DNA from 4 places in the Amphibacillus indicireducens genome. Region 3 is predicted to be linked to each of the others. Evidence: predicted binding sites of a transcription regulator. Region 3 holds the regulator's gene; each other region holds the start of a gene.
What was found. The regulator LexA, encoded in region 3, represses DNA repair genes until DNA is damaged. The targets are predictions, from matches to a motif close to CGAACATATGTTCG.
Positions count from the first base shown of each region.

Region 1: the regulator LexA is predicted to act here: its motif matches at 2,791-2,804, upstream of ruvA (Holliday junction branch migration protein RuvA).
Region 2: the regulator LexA is predicted to act here: its motif matches at 3,080-3,093, upstream of ABD814_RS06420 (DNA polymerase IV).
Region 4: the regulator LexA is predicted to act here: its motif matches at 1,971-1,984, upstream of addB (helicase-exonuclease AddAB subunit AddB).

Region 1 is NZ_BAABDL010000048.1:30,253-34,693, reverse strand. It holds gene ABD814_RS04375 (YebC/PmpR family DNA-binding transcriptional regulator) at 1-601, shown strand, start outside; gene ABD814_RS04370 (nuclease-related domain-containing protein) at 725-1,684, shown strand; gene ABD814_RS04365 (BofC C-terminal domain-containing protein) at 2,208-2,753, shown strand; gene ruvA (Holliday junction branch migration protein RuvA) at 2,859-3,473, shown strand; gene ruvB (Holliday junction branch migration DNA helicase RuvB) at 3,488-4,441, shown strand, end outside.
Region 2 is NZ_BAABDL010000067.1:74,773-79,213, forward strand. It holds gene ABD814_RS06405 (ArsR/SmtB family transcription factor) at 1-209, shown strand, start outside; gene arsB (ACR3 family arsenite efflux transporter) at 246-1,295, shown strand; gene ABD814_RS06415 (FAD-dependent oxidoreductase) at 1,362-3,008, shown strand; gene ABD814_RS06420 (DNA polymerase IV) at 3,155-4,384, shown strand; gene ABD814_RS06425 (YolD-like family protein) at 4,400-4,441, shown strand, end outside.
Region 3 is NZ_BAABDL010000039.1:23,989-28,429, forward strand. It holds gene ABD814_RS03565 (peptidylprolyl isomerase) at 1-65, opposite strand, end outside; gene ABD814_RS03570 (N-acetylmuramoyl-L-alanine amidase) at 201-998, shown strand; gene lexA (transcriptional repressor LexA) at 1,036-1,659, opposite strand; gene ABD814_RS03580 (DUF896 domain-containing protein) at 1,826-2,059, shown strand; gene tkt (transketolase) at 2,171-4,168, shown strand; gene sirA (sporulation inhibitor of replication protein SirA) at 4,426-4,441, shown strand, end outside.
Region 4 is NZ_BAABDL010000067.1:18,881-23,321, forward strand. It holds gene ABD814_RS06120 (YhjD family protein) at 56-442, opposite strand; gene ABD814_RS06125 (lipocalin-like domain-containing protein) at 684-1,115, shown strand; gene ABD814_RS06130 (TVP38/TMEM64 family protein) at 1,222-1,896, shown strand; gene addB (helicase-exonuclease AddAB subunit AddB) at 2,029-4,441, shown strand, end outside.

The DNA of each region.
Region 1 (4,441 bases), on a different contig from region 3:
AGATCCTGAAACAAATGCAGCCTTACGTTTAGCGATAGATAAAGCGAAAGCAGAAAATATGCCGAACGAAAATATTGAACGTAATATTAAAAAAGCAACGGGCACACTTGATGGTGTCAGTTACGAAGAAATCACATACGAGGGCTACGGTCCAGGCGGAACCGCTGTAATGGTTGAGTTATTAACTGACAACAAAAACCGTTCAGCCGCTGAGGTTCGCCATGCTTTCTCTAAAAGTGGTGGAAATCTAGGTGAAAACGGCTGTGTTGCTTTCATGTTTAATCGCAAAGGCTACATTGTGATTGACCGCTCAACGACTGATGCTGATGAAGATACAGTCATGCTTGCTGCGATTGAAGCGGGAGCAGATGAAATGGAAACATCAGACGAGGTTTTTGAAATTTATACAGAAACCGAAAGCTTTAAAGACGTTCGTGATGCTTTAGTCGCCGAAGGATTTGAGCTCGATACAGCTGAAGTGACATTCGTCCCAACCACATATACAGGGCTAGACGAAGACAATCAAGCGAAGATGGAACGTCTGATCGAACGCCTCGAAGATTTGGATGACGTTCAAGATGTGCACCACAACGCTGAATAACGGACATGAATTTTTTATAAAAAATTCACCTAACGAAGTAGTGTTAGATAATAATTATCGAACTCTCAACCTGTTTGCGGGTTGAGAGTTTTTAATAAAATTTATTTTGAAAGGAATGAACGTATGACTTACCAATTAGTAAGAAAAACAGAGCGGTTGCTGCAATTAGAAGTGATTGTGCCACGACTCAAAATGACGTTCCCAGCTTATCGAGAATTAGCGGCCCAGTTAGGAAAAGATTTTGCCGGCTACCTCGGTGAGAAAAATCTCCGCTATCATTTTGAATTCATCCGAACGCGAAAAGTTATGCATCTTGCGGGATTGCGACTCAAAGGGAGCACATTTTTTACCCAATCTGACCACCTCATTGCGACACCAGAAATCTTGTTCATTATTGAAGCGAAGCACCGCAAAGGATTAATTTCTAAAAACCAACACGGTCAATATCTCCAACAGTACTCGAATCAATTAGTCACCTTTGACAACCCAGAAAATCAAGTTGAGATCCAAAAACAGCAACTTGAGTATATCCTCAGACAGCATGGATTCCCTAGCGCGCCAATCGTTCCGCTCGTCGCATTCACACACAATACTACCCAACTCGACACATCAATTACATCGGCAAACGTTATGGTCGCCCAAGAAGTCTCGTTTTATATCAATAATATCTTGGAAAAGTCCCGCCAGCAGTGCTACAACAATCACCAATTAAAACAAATGAAAACATTACTAACGAAATTGCATCAACCGATGGCAGTCGATTTGGTTACAGAATATCAGATTCAACCTTCTGACTTAAATCCAGGGGTCCTCTGTCGCGATTGTCGAAAAGTTTTTATGCGACGTCATTACGCTACTTGGACATGCCCACAATGTGGATTGTCCGACCGAACCGCACATCACTTGGCCCTCCGCGACTACACTCGTTTATTTGGCACCACAATTAACAACCGAACCGCACGATGGTGGCTGGGGGTGGAGTGTCCTACCTTAACTCACCGTATTTTATCGGTTTTTCCAGTGGTTAACCAAGTCGGACGCAAGGCAATAGAATATAACTTATCAACTTTAACAAAAACTTAAATTTACAGACAGTTTCGCCGAAATACATTCAACTTTCTTAAAATGCATTCAAGTTCGCTGAAATGCATTCAACTTTCTTAAAATGCATTCAAGTTTGCTGAAATGCATTCAACTTTCTTAAAATGCATTCAAGTTCGCTGAAATGCATTCAACTTTCTCGAAATGCATTCAAGTTCGCCGAAATGCATTCAACTTTCTCGAAATGCATTCAAGTTCGCCGAAATCCATTCAACTTTCTTAAAATGCATTCAAGTTCGCTGAAATGCATTCAACTTTCTCGAAATGCATTCAAGTTCGCCGAAATACATTCAACTTTCTCAAAATGCATTCAAGTTCGCTGAAATGCATTCAACTTTCACAAAATGTATTCAACCTCACCAAAATATTCTTAAATCGTTTCGCTGCAAACCACAAATTCGTTCACTTTATTTTCGTACAGAGCTATTTTTCCTTAAAAAATGTGTAAAAATATTTTTTCTGTCTATCCTATGAAGTAAATACTCTCTTATATGAGGTGGATAAGATGAAATATTTAATAGCATTAAATATTTTACTAATGTTGGGGATTTATTTTTATACTCAACAGGCTGAACCAGTTGAGGAAGAGGCTGTTGTTGTGAATAAGGCGGAGAATTATCCTGATGATCTGGCACAGATTGAAATTGTTTTGCAAAAACAATATTTGGATGGTCGTAGGGATACGGAAACATATACCGAGACGATTACAGCGATGGAGGATTTTTGGTATGCTTATGAAAACTATCAATTGATTGATCAGAAGGTTGGTCAAATGGTTTTTCGTGAGTATGTTAATGATATTTCGCCGTATTTAAAAGAGGTTGGTTACTTTGGGTTAGCGGGAAAGCAGCTTGCGATCTTTGAAGGTGAGCCGCAATACAATCAGAATATCCAAACGGTTTATGAGTTAGATATAGAAAGATTGTCAGAAGTAGAGCAAGAGCAACTGAAAAAGGGAATTAAAATTGATTCGAAGCAGACGTATGAAGAAGTGATTGATGTATTTCGTCATCAAGTTCCTAGCGAAGAGGTGCATGGAGAGTCCGATTAATTCGGCGCTCTTTTTTATTTTAATTCGGAAATCTGGGCGAACATACGATTGTGTGGTAAAATAGGTGCTAAGCAAGTATAGTGAAATGTTAGGAGCGGATTTATTGTGATTGCATATATAAAGGGAGAACTCGTTGAAATAACAGATTCGGCTGTGACTGTCGATGTGAATGGTGTCGGGTATCAGATCATTTGTGCCAACCCATTTTATTTTCAAGATAAATTAAACGAAACAGTTAAAATAAATACATATCATCATGTTCGGGAAGATGCACAATTATTGTACGGATTTAGAAACCATGATGAAAAAACATTATTTACTCATGTGATTACTGTCTCGGGAATTGGACCGAAAAGTGGTTTGTCGATTGTAGGACACATTTCAGTCGACGAATTTGTCATCGCAATTGAAGAAGAGGATGAAAAGTTTTTAACACAATTTCCTGGTGTTGGGAAAAAAACAGCTCGGCAAATGATTTTAGACTTAAAAGGGAAATTACCGTTTGAAATTAGACAACAGTCTGATCAGACAAGTGGACAAGCAAATCAAGCGAACCAATCAATCGATCAGCAAGTCGTAGCTGAAACGATCGAGGCCCTGAAAACATTAGGCTATAGTGATCGCGAACTCAAAGCGATTACACCACAGCTGAAACAATCTGGATCGGTAAATACAGATGAGTTAATTAAACTTGGCTTAGCACTGTTAATGAAATCGTAATTGAGGTGAGAGACTTGGAAGAACGCATGGTGACTGGGGAACAATTTGATGATGAAGAAGAAGTGGAATTTAGCTTAAGGCCACAGCGACTAGCTCAATATATTGGTCAGACGACGGCTAAAGAAAACTTAGCGATTTTTATTGAAGCTGCGAAATTAAGAAATGAGCCACTTGATCATGTTTTGCTCTATGGACCTCCGGGACTCGGCAAAACGACGATGGCTTCGATTATTGCCAACGAAATGAACGTTGAATTTAGGACGACTTCAGGTCCTGCAATTGAGCGTGCAGGCGATTTAGCGGCAATTCTATCCTCACTTGAAGTTGGCGATGTTTTATTTATTGATGAGATCCACCGTCTACCAAGAGTGGTAGAGGAAATTCTCTATCCTGCGATGGAAGATTTTTGTTTAGATATTGTTATTGGACAAGGCCCATCAGCAAGGTCTGTGCGGATTGATTTACCACCGTTTACTTTAATTGGAGCAACAACGAGAGCAGGACTATTAACGGCACCACTTAGAGATCGGTTTGGCGTGCTTAGTCGCTTGGAATATTATGAAATTGATGATTTACGTGAAATTGTCGAGCGAACCGCAACGATTTTTGACATGGCAATCGATCAAGAAGCAGCACTTGAAATTGCTCGTCGCTCCCGAGGGACACCAAGGATTGCGAATCGATTGTTTAAGCGAGTTCGTGATATTTCTCAAGTTAAAGGTGAAGTGGAAATTTCCTTAGCGACAACACAACATGCATTACAAATGCTTCAAGTCGATAAAATTGGCTTGGATCACATTGACCATAAATTATTGATCTCGATTATCGACGCCTTTCAAGGTGGACCGGTCGGTTTAGACACGTTATCCGCGACAATCGGTGAAGAATCGCAAACGATTGAAGACGTTTATGAACCCTTTTTATTGCAAAAAGGTTTTATTCAACGAACGCCACGTGGTAGAATTGCA
Region 2 (4,441 bases), on a different contig from region 3:
TGAGTCAGCCGTCAATTAGCCAACATTTAAGGAAATTAAAAGATTTAGGCCTAGTTGAAGAAGAAAGAAATAGTCAATGGACATTTTACTCTGTCGATAAATCAAGTGAGTATTATCCATTTATTAAAACAATTCTTGATCAATTACCTAATCAAGATGAGAAAATAAGAGAGCTCGAAGAAAATGGGACACGAATTGAATGTTGTTAGTGCCCATTTATCTGATAACAAAAAAGAGGTGCGAAGATGACAGATAAACAAACGTCAGAAATTAGTTTTTTTCATAAATATTTAACGGTCTGGGTGATCGCTTGTATGGGAGTAGGTATTTTAATTGGCAAGTACTTCTCTGTGATCCCAGAGTTTTTAGGGAAATTTGAGTATGCAAGTATTTCAATCCCGACAGCAATCTTGATTTGGATTATGATTTATCCGATGATGATGAAGGTTGATTTTCAAAGTATTAAAAATGTTGGTAAAAATCCAAAAGGTCTTTATTTGACTTGGATCATAAATTGGTTGATTAAGCCATTTACAATGTTTGCAATTTCAAGTTTCTTTTTATTTGTTGTATTTAAGCAACTGATTCCAGTTGACATTGCTGATGGCTATTTAGCTGGGGCTGTTTTACTTGGAGCTGCTCCTTGTACAGCGATGGTTTTTGTTTGGAGCCATTTAACAAAAGGAAATCCAGCGTATACGGTCATTCAAGTTGCAACGAATAACTTGATTATCCTGATTGCATTTATACCGATCGTAAAGTTATTGCTCGGTGTAAGTGATGTGACTGTTCCTTGGGATACGCTCATTCTATCTGTTGTGCTTTTTGTAGCTATTCCATTAGCTGGTGGTGTATTAACAAGAATGTTTGTTACAAAAAGAAAAGGACTAAATTATTTTGAAAATGAATTTTTGCCAAAATTTGATGGGATTACAATTGCAGGCTTACTACTCATGTTAGTGCTTTTATTCTCATTTCAAGGTGATGTGATTTTAAATAACCCATTGCATATTCTGTTGATTGCCGTCCCATTGACAATTCAAACATTTCTTATTTTCATAATTGCTTATTTCGCAGCTAAGTTAATGAAATTACCTTTTGATATCGCTGCACCTGCAAGTATGATCGGTGCATCTAACTTCTTTGAGTTATCGGTAGCAGTTGCGATCGCTTTATTCGGGATGCAGTCTCCGGCTGCTTTAGCGACGACTGTCGGTGTCTTAACTGAGGTGCCATTAATGCTATTATTAGTGAAAATTGCGAATAAAACTCAGCATTGGTTTCCTGAAAAATAGATTAAAAGTTCAGTTAAGTAGGTTAGCTTTCCGAAATTAAAATCAGTTATTGGAGGCGTGAGAGAGATGAAAATAGTAATTATTGGGTCTGTTGCTGCAGGAACTTCAGTGGCTGCAAAAGCGCGAAGAAATGATGAAACGGCTGAAATAACGGTATATAATGCAGATCATGATATTTCCTATTCAATTTGTGGTATCCCTTATTTTTTAGGTGGAGAGATTGACGATTTAGCAACGTTAACACCAAGAGATGCTGACTGGTTTAAAAAACGTTACAATGTCGATATTCATACACGTCATGAAGTGACAGCAATTGATTCGAATGCGAAAACAGTCACTGTTAAAAATTTAACAACGCATGAAACGAAAGTGGATCACTATGACACGTTAGTCTTGGCAACAGGTGCATCGCCAAAAGTACCTCAAATTGATGGTGTAGATCAGAGTCACGTATTTCCGGTTCGTAACATTCAAAGTGCAGCAGCTATCGATCAGTATATTACGCTGAATAAATCTGAAAAGGCAACAATTATTGGTGCTGGTTTTATCGGATTGGAAATGGCAGAACAACTGACAGCGCGTGGTTTAGAAGTGACGTTAATTGAGGGTGAAAATCAAGTGATGCCACACTTAGATCGCGATATGGCTTTTAGAATAGCAGAAGAACTGCAGAAAAATAAGCTGACGCTGTTACTCGGAGAGTCGGTCACACAGATTACTAAAAAAACAGTTACAACAAGTAGTGGCAATACGATTGATTCAGACCTCGTTATTTTAGCAACAGGTGTCAAACCAAATACAAAGCTAATAGAGGGTACGGCGATTGCGCGTGGTGAATCCGGTGCAATTAAGGTCAATCAACAGATGCAAACGAACTTACCTAATATTTATGCTGCTGGTGACGCGGCGGAAAGTTTTTCGGTTATAACAGAAAAGCCACTTTATCGTCCATTAGGTTCGACAGCGAATAAGATGGGGCGTATCGCAGGGGATGCGATGACAGGCGGTACTCTGGCACACAGAGGTATACTAGGGACAGGTATTTTAAGGGTATTTGGCTTAACTGTCGGGTACACAGGTTTAACTGAGCAAGAGGCACGTGCTGAAGGCTTTGATATTGAGGTACTCCACAATATTAAGCCGGCAAAAGCGGAATACCTTGGTGGTGCAGAAATGGTCATTAAAGCAATTGCCGACAGACGTACAAAACGCCTACTTGGAGTACAAATTGTTGGTGAAGATGGTGTTGATAAACGGATTGATGTTTTCGTCACGGCACTTTCGTTTAAAGCGAAAGTTGATGATCTCTTCCATCTTGATTTAGCTTACGCACCACCGTTTAGCACGACAAAAGACCCGGTGATGTATACAGGGATGGCGCTCAAAAATGCAATTGATCTGAAAAATAAATTGATCACACCTGAAGAATTAGTGACTAGAATTTCGAATGGTGAGGAGCTCCAAATCATTGATACACGTGCAACGAAGCAGTATGAAGCGTCACGTGTTGATGGTGCGATCAATCTTCCGTTAGCTAAATTGCGTTCAGAAGCAAGTCAACTCAATCCTGCGCTAACAACAGTGACATACTGTAATAAAGGTGTGACTGGTAATGCAGCTCAAAACATTTTAATCAATCAAGGATTTAAAGATGTTTATAATTTATCTGGTGGTAATAAAAACTACCAAAGTTTTAAAAACAGTCAAAACTAAAGCGAGAAACCTGAGTCTATTAAATAATAGGCTCAGGTTTTTTTGGTTAGGAAGAAAATACAACTTGATAAGGAACGTTTGTTCGATTAAAATAAGAGCCACAAGAGATGTTCTTTCAATGTGACTTCTGAGGGGTGAGCTAGCAGATGGATCGAACGATCTTTTTAGTTGATATGCAATCATTTTATGCTTCTGTTGAAAAGGTGAGTCAACCCGAACTACAGAACAAGCCGGTTATCGTAGCGGGAGATCCAAAGCAACGAAGCGGGATTGTTCTGGCAGCTTGTCCACTCGCAAAAACATATGGTGTGAAAACCGCCGAACCACTTTGGCAAGCGAAAGCGAAATGTCCAGAACTTGAAGTTGTTCAGCCACATATGTCGCTCTATTTAAAGATATCCTATCAAATTACCAAGATCCTTGAGCAATATTCAGATTTAGTTGAAGTTTACTCAGTTGATGAACAATTTATTGACGTGACATATACACTCCATTTATTTGAGACGAAAGAGCAGCTGGCGAAGCAGATTCATGATGAAATCGTCGATTCAATCGGAGTCGAATCAAGGATTGGGATCGGTCCAAATAAAGTGTTAGCAAAGATGGCGTGTGACAATTTTGCTAAAAAAAATAGAATGGGAATTGCAGAATTAAATCCTGCTAATCTTGAAAAGTTACTTTGGCCACTTCCGATCGATGCGTTATTTGGTGTCGGTAGTCGGATGAAGGAACATCTGATAAATATGGGTTTACACACAATTGGGAATCTTGCTCAGCACCCAGTCAAGTGGTTGAGGAAACGCTGGGGGATTAACGGTGAAGTCCTTTGGCGACTCGCAAATGGTATCGATCAAAGTCCTGTTGTGCCACGAACTCATCAAACGCAAAAAGCAATTGGACACCATATGACATTACCACGAGATTATGATACGAGGGCTGAGATTTATGTGGTGATTAAAGAGTTGTCGGAAGAAGTGGCTCGCCGGGTGCGAAAGCAAAATTATTTAGGTTTGACTGTTTCTATTCAAGTTCAGAGTAATAACTTTCAGGAAAGGCAAGGCTTTAATCGTCAACTCACTTTAACTGATCCGACTCAATTGGGACGGGTGATCAATCGCGTAGCAAGGTGCTTGTTTGATCAATATTGGACCGGATATCCTGTTCGGGCATTAGGAATTGCTTTGTCGCAGCTGATGCCTAAAGCAGAAAGACAAATGTCATTATTTGATGATCCAACTGATGAAGAACAATTAGCGCGGATTATTGATCAAATCAAAGAGAAATATGGATTGACAGCAATTATGAGTGCCTCTTCGTTATCAAAAGCAGGGCAAGCACGAGTCAGGGCGACAAAAATTGGCGGTCATAACCGTTAGAAGGAGTTATGTTAGATGAAAAATAAGTTAACTGCAGGTTCAAATTTGTTATGGGAG
Region 3 (4,441 bases):
AATAAAAACAAGAGCATACTCATTAATAGGAACAGTAATTTAGCTGACTTGTGCTGTAAAAACATAATGCATTTCCTCCAATATTTTAAAGATAGCGATATTATACACAACTTTTTAAATTTAGTCATATTTATGGTGAAGAAAGTCCAAGCTGAATTGTTTGATGACACATACAAATAAATATGAAGGGGGGTTATAAAATGGTGAAGGTGTTTATCGACCCAGGTCATGGTGGAAATGATCCAGGTGCGGTAGGTCATGGATTAGTTGAAAAAAACATCACACTGATAATTGCTCAACACTTAAGGGATCATTTAATTAAAAATTATCAAGATGTATCTGTAAGAATGTCGAGAAATAGTGATCAATCAGTGTCATTAGTTGAACGAACGAATAACGCAAATCAGTGGGGGGCTGATTTATACCTCTCAATTCACGTAAATGCAGGTGGTGGCCATGGTTTTGAAAGTTTTATATACAATGGGCAGTTTAAGAACAAATCAAAGACAGAACAAATTCGATCGAAAATTCATGATACAATCGTTTCTAATTTAAATTGGAGAGACCGGGGTAAGAAACAAGCTAATTTTCACGTTTTAAGAGAAACTCGTATGTCAGCAGTATTAACTGAAAGTGGATTTATTGATCATCGAGATGATGCAAACAACTTAAGAAATAGTGATTGGTTAAAAACAATTGCCAAAAATCACGCTGATGGTGTTGCACATGCGTTCAATTTAGAAAAAATAGTCCATCAAAAAATTGATGATCCTTTTTACCGTGTTGTATCTGGTTCATTCCTAGCAGAAAAAAATGCTAGACAAAAAGTTGAAACATTAAAACGACAAGGTTATGAAAGTTATATTCTACCTCATGCCCATCAAAATGAGCGATATTATCGTGTAATCGTCGGTGCATTTCGAAATAAATCGAATGCAGAAGCTAGAGTAAAAGCACTCGCTCAAGATGGATTTGAAAGCTTTATTATCGAAGTTTAAATGAAGAAAGAGGCTGATAATTCAGCCTCTTTTTTTTTTATATCATTTTTCTAAAGACACCAATTACTTTACCCAAAATTGAAATATTTTTATAAATCATTGGTTCCATTGTCGCATTTTCAGGTTGTAAACGAATATGATTATCTTCTTTAAAGAAACGCTTAACTGTTGCTTCATCATCTTCTGTCATTGCGACAACAATATCGCCATTATTTGCATTTTGCTGTTGCTTGACAATAACCATATCATCATTGAGGATACCAGCTTCAATCATACTGTCACCTTCAATAATGAGGGCGAAAAGATTCGCCTCCGCTTGTGAGATTGAAGATGGCAATGGAATAAACTCTTCAATATTTTCAACGGCTGTAATTGGCAAACCGGCAGTTACTTTTCCAATGACTGGTACAAATGTTGTTTTCTCTTTTGGAATGCCATTTAGATTATCATCTTTAATAATTTCAATTGCACGCGGCTTTGTCGGATCTCTCCTAATATATCCCTTTTTTTCAAGCCGTGCTAAATGACCATGGACAGTAGAACTTGATGCAAGCCCAACTGCTTCACCAATTTCACGAACCGATGGAGGATAGCCTTTTGAGTCAACATGTTCTTTAATATATTGCAAGATAGCTTCTTGACGTTTTGATAATGATTGCATAAATTTAACCTCCGTTCATTATTTTCTATTATTATAACATGTAAGAACGACTTAGGCAAACGTTAGTTCGCAAAGAAACAAGGTGCTAAAAAGCACTAGAAGTTGTACAATTATAGCTGTTTTGGTTAAAATAGAACATGGAATAAATTAAACAAAGGAGTCCGTTATGTTAACAAAAGATAAATTAGCTAGAATTAATCAACTTGCTAATAAAGCAAAAACATCTCGCTTAACAAAAGAAGAGCTAAAAGAGCAAAAGTTGTTAAGGGAGGAGTATTTAAAAACTTTACGTCAATCATTCAAAAACCAATTGAGTAGCGTTAAAATCATTGATCCTGAAGGAACCGACGTGACACCAGAGAAAGTAAAGCATTTAAGGACAGAAAATAAAGATAATTAGAAAAACACGTCATTATGACTTGTTTATTCTGCTAATTCATTATAGGATATAGATTGTATAGAAATGTACGTACATATCTATGTACATAAAATGAAAGGGGATTCTTTAAAAATGGTAAATCAAACGCAACAAACATCGATTAATACAATTCGTACGTTATCAATTGATGCTATTGAGAAAGCGAATTCAGGTCACCCAGGTCTACCAATGGGAGCTGCTCCTATGGCGTATACGCTTTGGACTGAATTTATGCATCAGAACCCTAAAAACTCAAGCTGGGTAAATCGTGATCGCTTTGTTCTTTCAGCAGGGCACGGTTCAATGCTACTGTACTCTTTGCTCCACTTGTCAGGATATGATGTGACAATTGATGACTTGAAAAATTTCCGTCAGCTAGGATCGAATACACCAGGTCACCCTGAAGTTACTGATACAGATGGTGTTGAAGCAACAACAGGCCCACTAGGACAAGGTATTGGTATGACTGTTGGTATGGCGATGGCAGAAGCTCACTTAGCGGCAAAGTATAACCGTGATGGTTTCAATGTTGTTGATCATTACAGTTATGCGCTTGTAAGTGATGGTGACTTGATGGAAGGTATTTCACATGAAGCCGCTTCATTAGCAGGACACTTAGGTTTAGGTAAATTAATTGCACTTTACGATTCAAATGACATTTCGCTAGATGGTGATTTAGACAAATCATTCTCTGAGCAAGTTCAAAAACGTTTCGAATCATATAACTGGCAAGTTCTTCGCGTTGAAGATGGTAATGATGTTGATGAAATTGCGAATGCAATTAAAGAAGCTAAAGCTAACACGGATCAACCAACATTAATCGAAGTAAAAACGGTGATTGGTTTTGGATCTCCTAACAAGGCTGGCTCAAGTACTTCTCATGGTTCACCATTAGGAGCAGATGAAGTTGTTTTAACAAAAGAAGCTTACAAGTGGGCTCATGAAGATTTCTTCGTACCAGAAGAAGTATACGCTGATTTTGAAGAGAAAATTATTAAAGATGGTCAAGAGCAAGAAGAAAAATGGAATCAATTATTTGCTGAATATAAAAAAGCTTATCCAGAACTTGCAGCTGAATTTGAAAAAGCTCAAAATGGGGAATTACCTGAAGATTGGGATCAAGGCCTTCCAGTATTTACACCAGGTGAGGATACATTAGCAACACGTGCTTCATCAGGTAAAGTATTGAATGCAATTGCTAAAAAGGTACCAAACTTATTTGGTGGAAGTGCTGACTTAGCAGGATCAAACAATACACGTATGGAAGACGATGAAGACTTTGATAAAACAAATTATGCAGGCCGTAATATTTGGTTTGGTGTCCGTGAATTTGCAATGGCAGCAGCGTTAAATGGTATGGCATTACACGGTGGTCTAAAAGTATATGGCGGAACATTCTTCGTCTTTAGTGACTACTTACGCCCAGCAGTTCGTTTGTCTGCTATTCAAAAATTACCGGTTACGTATGTTTTAACACATGACTCAATTGCAGTTGGAGAAGATGGACCAACTCATGAGCCAATCGAACAATTAGCTGCATTTAGAGCGATGCCTGGTCTGACTGTTTTCCGTCCAGCTGATGGTAATGAAGCACAAGCAGCATGGAGATTAGCGGTTGAATCAACAGATCGACCATCACTACTTGTCTTAACTCGTCAAGGCTTACCAACACTTGAAGGTTCAAACTATGACGGCGTTAAAAAAGGTGGCTATGTCATTAGCCCAGCTGAAAAAGACGAAGCAGATGGTATTTTAATCGCTGCTGGTTCAGAAGTACAACTTGCAGTAAAAGCCCAAGCAGAATTAAAAGCTCAAGGCCATGACGTGAGTGTTGTTAGCTTGCCTGCTTGGGATTTATTCGAAGCCCAAGATCAAGCATACAAAGATTCTGTTTTACCAAAAAATATTAAGAATCGCGTTGCAATTGAAATGGGTGCATCACTTGGTTGGGATCGCTATGCAGGAGATAAAGGTGAAATCATTGCGATCGACCGCTTCGGAGCATCAGGTGAAGGTAACCAAGTTATGGCTAAATTCGGCTTCACAGTTGAAAATGTCGTAGCAACATACCTTTCAGTAGCAAAAAAATAAGACTTTAATTAGATAAACAAAAAGAGACTCATTCATTAATAGATGGGTCTCTTTTTTTGGTAGATAAAAAAGTATAACAACTTTCTTACTACATAAGTGCAACTAAAACATTCGCCTATAGCTGGTGAATGCCAAGTTTTCTAATGCTGTAAAAGAAGGAATTCATCATAACATGACAAAAATAGAAAAAATTTATGGCAGACTATGACAAGATCTGATTTAATGTTAAGATATAATAGAGCAAAGGAGGTTGTCTAATGATTCGCTACCATA
Region 4 (4,441 bases), on a different contig from region 3:
AACAGATCCTAAAACAGAATGATCAACTCTATTATAAGGATCTGTTTTTATTTTTTTAAGATGAAACGGTAGAACCTTCACTCAAATAACTCTTCAACATCAATTCCTCTAAAATATGCTCAACCTTCTTCCGAATCGCTGGGTTGAAGTAATTCCGCTGTTCTTCGCGGTTTCGACAAATGAATAAATAGGCGGTAAATGTGTCGTTTCTTTCTAACGGGATGACTTTTAACTTTTGGTCGTACATATATTTCCGTAGTTGTTGGCGTTCGAGCATCGCTTCGTTCTCCATTTTCTTTAGTAAGACAAGATATGGTTCTTTTATTTTAAGACCTGCTCCTCGTTCGATGATTGCTAAGTCGCGTTGAATCACGGTAATTGCCATTGATAAGAACAGGAAGCGAGAGGCTAATTGGTATTCTTCGATTGTTAAATAGCGCATGGCTATCCTCCTCATGATGTTGTGGAACGTATGTTCTTATTATAGCCGAAATTTTTAAAAAAGAAAAGTGTTAATTCACTTTTTTAAAAGGGAAAAGGATTAGCGAGTAACTTTTTTACTTAAATGTACGTCTTGTAAAAGAAGGCTTAAGGCAAAGTGATCAGACTTAATTTATACCTCTTAGCCATGTGCTATAGTATAATAACGATAGAACGTAAGTTTTAAAAGGAGACGGTCTAACATGACAATCGCAAAACAAATATTAGGTACATCATGGCGTTTAGTTAGTTTTCAGTCTGAAGATAAATCTGGTCAACCGATCTATCCACTAGGAAAAGAAGCGACAGGTGTGATTATGTTTACTAATAATAAGCGAATGGCTGTACAGATTATGGCCTCTGACCCTGAAATTGCGCTTGATCAAGATTGGTTCGATCGACTCAATACTGAGTCAGAAAAAGAGATGGCTCAACTGGGTTATCATGCCTATTCAGGACGATTCGATTTAAATGAGGAAGAAGCAACGTTAACGACACATGTTGACCTTAGTGTAGTCGCTTCGTATGTTGGATCTGATCAAACCCGTTCGGCAAAAATTGACGGTGACAGACTCTATCTTTCCAATGTTAAACATCCAGAGCGCAAGCTTGTTTGGGAGAAAATCAACACGTAATTTTTAATGAGTCGGAGGGACTTATTTTCCAAGAAAAAAGGTTATTTTCACCTGTACTCAGGGAATAGTATTTAATAACGATCGAATAAAAAGGGGAGTGATCGTCTTGATCTTAACGATAGACAACTCGATAACGATGGAGCAAGTACGTGAACTCCTGGAAACGAATCAATATGATGCATTAATTGAGAGGTTACTCGTCTATTATGAAGGCTTAGGCCCGCTTCCAGGAATTGTTTTACCGTTTATTGAAGCGATCTTACCATTCTTGCCTTTGATGGCGATTGTTGTTACTAATGCAGCGGCTTACGGGTTGCTGGAAGGTTTTTTATATTCCTGGATTGGTGCATCGGTTGGAGCCATTACGGTATTTTGGGTGATTCGTCGCTTTCGCCATATTAAACTATTGGCGTGGATACATAGTCATCGTCAAGTGAGACGTGTGACAGGTTGGGTAGAGAGGCGTGGCTTTGGTCCGTTATTTATTTTATTATGTTTTCCATTTTCACCTTCTTCGATTATTAATCTAGTTGCCGCCTTATCTGGTGTCAGCTTCTTTCAGTTCGCTTTAGCGATTTTACTCGGCAAGGCAGTGATGATTTTTTCAATCGCTTATGTTGGTAGTAGTCTAACGTCATTCGCTGAAAATCCAGTTCGAACAATTTTAGTCGGGATTGGGATTACCCTGTTTTGGTTGTTAGGTAAGCAGATTGAGCACCGCATGCATAAAAGTGACGAAGAAGCAGAACGATTAGAAAAAGAAAGAGCTGAACAATCATGAAAAAAAGTTTCACTAGCTTAGTGGAGCTTTTTTTAGTATCAGAAGTTTTTTATTTATGTTAAAATAGTCATAATAGAACAAATGATCGTTTCGAAGTTTGAAGATGATCAGAAGTGAGAGGAGTAAAAGCGATTGTCTATTCATGTTATCGTTGGTCCAGCGACTGTATCAAAAAGTGAGTACTGTCTTGAACAGATTCGAACGGAATTACGTGAACGTCCATATGGGCGACCGATTATTTATCTTGTACCAGAACAAATGACCTTTCAACAAGAGTATCAATTGCTCTCAGATCCGGAGATTAAAGGGAGCGTCCGGGCGCAAGTGTTAAGTTTTTCAAGGCTTGCTTTTCGTATCCTTCAAGAATGTGGTGGTGCGACAAAAGCATTTATTAGCTCGACCGGCATCCAGATGATGCTCAGAAAAATGATTGAACAAAAAGATACCGATTGGAAGATTTTTCAGAAGTCGGTGCAGAAAAAAGGCTTTATTGAGCAATTAGAGGTGATGATTACTGAATTTAAACGTTACCGAATTACACCTGAGATGTTGGCGGAGCAAATCGATCAGAATGCGGGTGCGCTTAATGATAAATTGGCTGACCTCCATTATCTCTATCTGTCGTTGACAGAGATTCTTGCCAACCAGTACATAGATGGTGAAGATCGACTCGCATTACTCGCTGAAAAAATTCCACAATCGGCGTATTTAAAAGATGCAATTGTCTATGTTGATGGTTTTCACCGATTCACTCCACAGGAGCAAGCGGTCATTGGGCAATTGATTGATCATACCGAGCGAATGACGTTTACGTTAACGCTTGATCCGGCTGAGCTCGATCAAGAGATTCCGTTCGATATTTTTAGTCAGACGAAGGAGACGTTTTCCCAACTTAAAGCACTTGCGCATGAGCATGATCAAATCGTACATGTTGACCCGTTAGGTGTTAGGGCTGACCTTGCGCCACATTTGTTACATTTAGAGCGTTATTTTGATCAGCGACCTTTTCCAGAGTATCAAGAAAAGGCGCCGATTCAGCTTGCTTATGCCGTCCATCCACGCGCGGAAGTTGAAGGAGCGGCGCAAGAAATCCTCCGCCTTGTTCGTGACGAGGGCTATCGTTATAAAGAGATTGCCATCTTAATGCGTGATCGTGAGCTTTATCAAGATTTAATCAAAACAATTTTTGCCGATTATGAGATCCCTGTCTTTGTTGATGAGAAGAAAGCGATGATTTATCATCCATTAATTGAAGTGATTCGCTCAGGTTTAGACGTGATTTTAACGAATTGGCGCTATGATGCTGTTTTTCGGATGTTAAAAACAGGTCTGATTCCGCAAGCAGAGGGAGAGCATCCACTCGATTCAGAAGCGATTGATACGCTTGAAAACTATGCGCTTGAGTATGGCATTCGGGGGAGAAATCAGTGGTTTAGTGATCAACCATGGGTATTCCAGCGTTTTAGAGGATTTGATCAGGCTGCTCAAACTGATCAAGAACGACTGATGCAAGAAAAAATTAATGCCTATCGTGATCAAGTGATCGAGGCAGTCGGTGACTTTGATGAAGCCTTTAGGGAAGCTACAACAGTTCGGGAAAAGGCAACAGCACTTTATCAGTGGCTAGAGCAATTAGGTGTTAATCAGATGTTAGCAAAGTGGCAAACCGAACTGGATGCGTCTGGTGAAGTTGAACAAGCTCGTGAACAGGAACAAGTTTGGCAAGCGGTGATTCATTTATTAGATGAAATGGTTGAAATGATCGGTGATGAGGAGTTATCGAGTGACTTGTTTTATCAAACGCTAGAAGCGGGGCTTGATACATTGACATATAGCCATGTTCCGCCAACGCTCGATCATATTGTCGTCGGCTCGATTGACCATTCAAGAATTATGCAGTCAAAAGTTACCCTACTCATCGGCGTTAATGAAGGAACTTGGCCTGCCAAGCCTCAAGTCGATACGATTTTATCTGAGGAAGAACGTGACCGCCTTAAAACGCAAGGTGTTATTTTAGCTGACAGTGAAACACAGCAGCTAATCGATGATTGGTTTTACATTTATTTAGCTGTTACGTTAGCGACAGATAAGCTTTGGATTAGCTATCCATTGAGTGACACAGAAGGTAAAGCGAAGATGCCATCCTCTTTAATCAAACGGATCACGAATCTATTTCCGCAGTTACCTAAACCGATTTTACTACAAGATCCAGAAGAGATGATTGAAGCGGATCGATTTGTGACGACACCGAAGAAAACTTTATCCGCTTTAACATCACAGCTCGCTAAATATCAGCGTGCCTATCCAATTGATTCGATTTGGTGGAGTGCTTTGAATTGGTTTATCACTCGAAAAGATCAAGATCCAATGATCGAAATGATTTTACAAAGCTTGTTTTATCAAAATAAACCGGTCAATTTGAAGGCAGAGACGGCCAAAAGTGTTTTTGAAAATAAGATTCAAGCAAGTGTCTCACGGATGGAGATGTACCATCGCTGTTCTTATCAGCACTTTGCTCAGTACACACTGAAATTAACTGATCGGC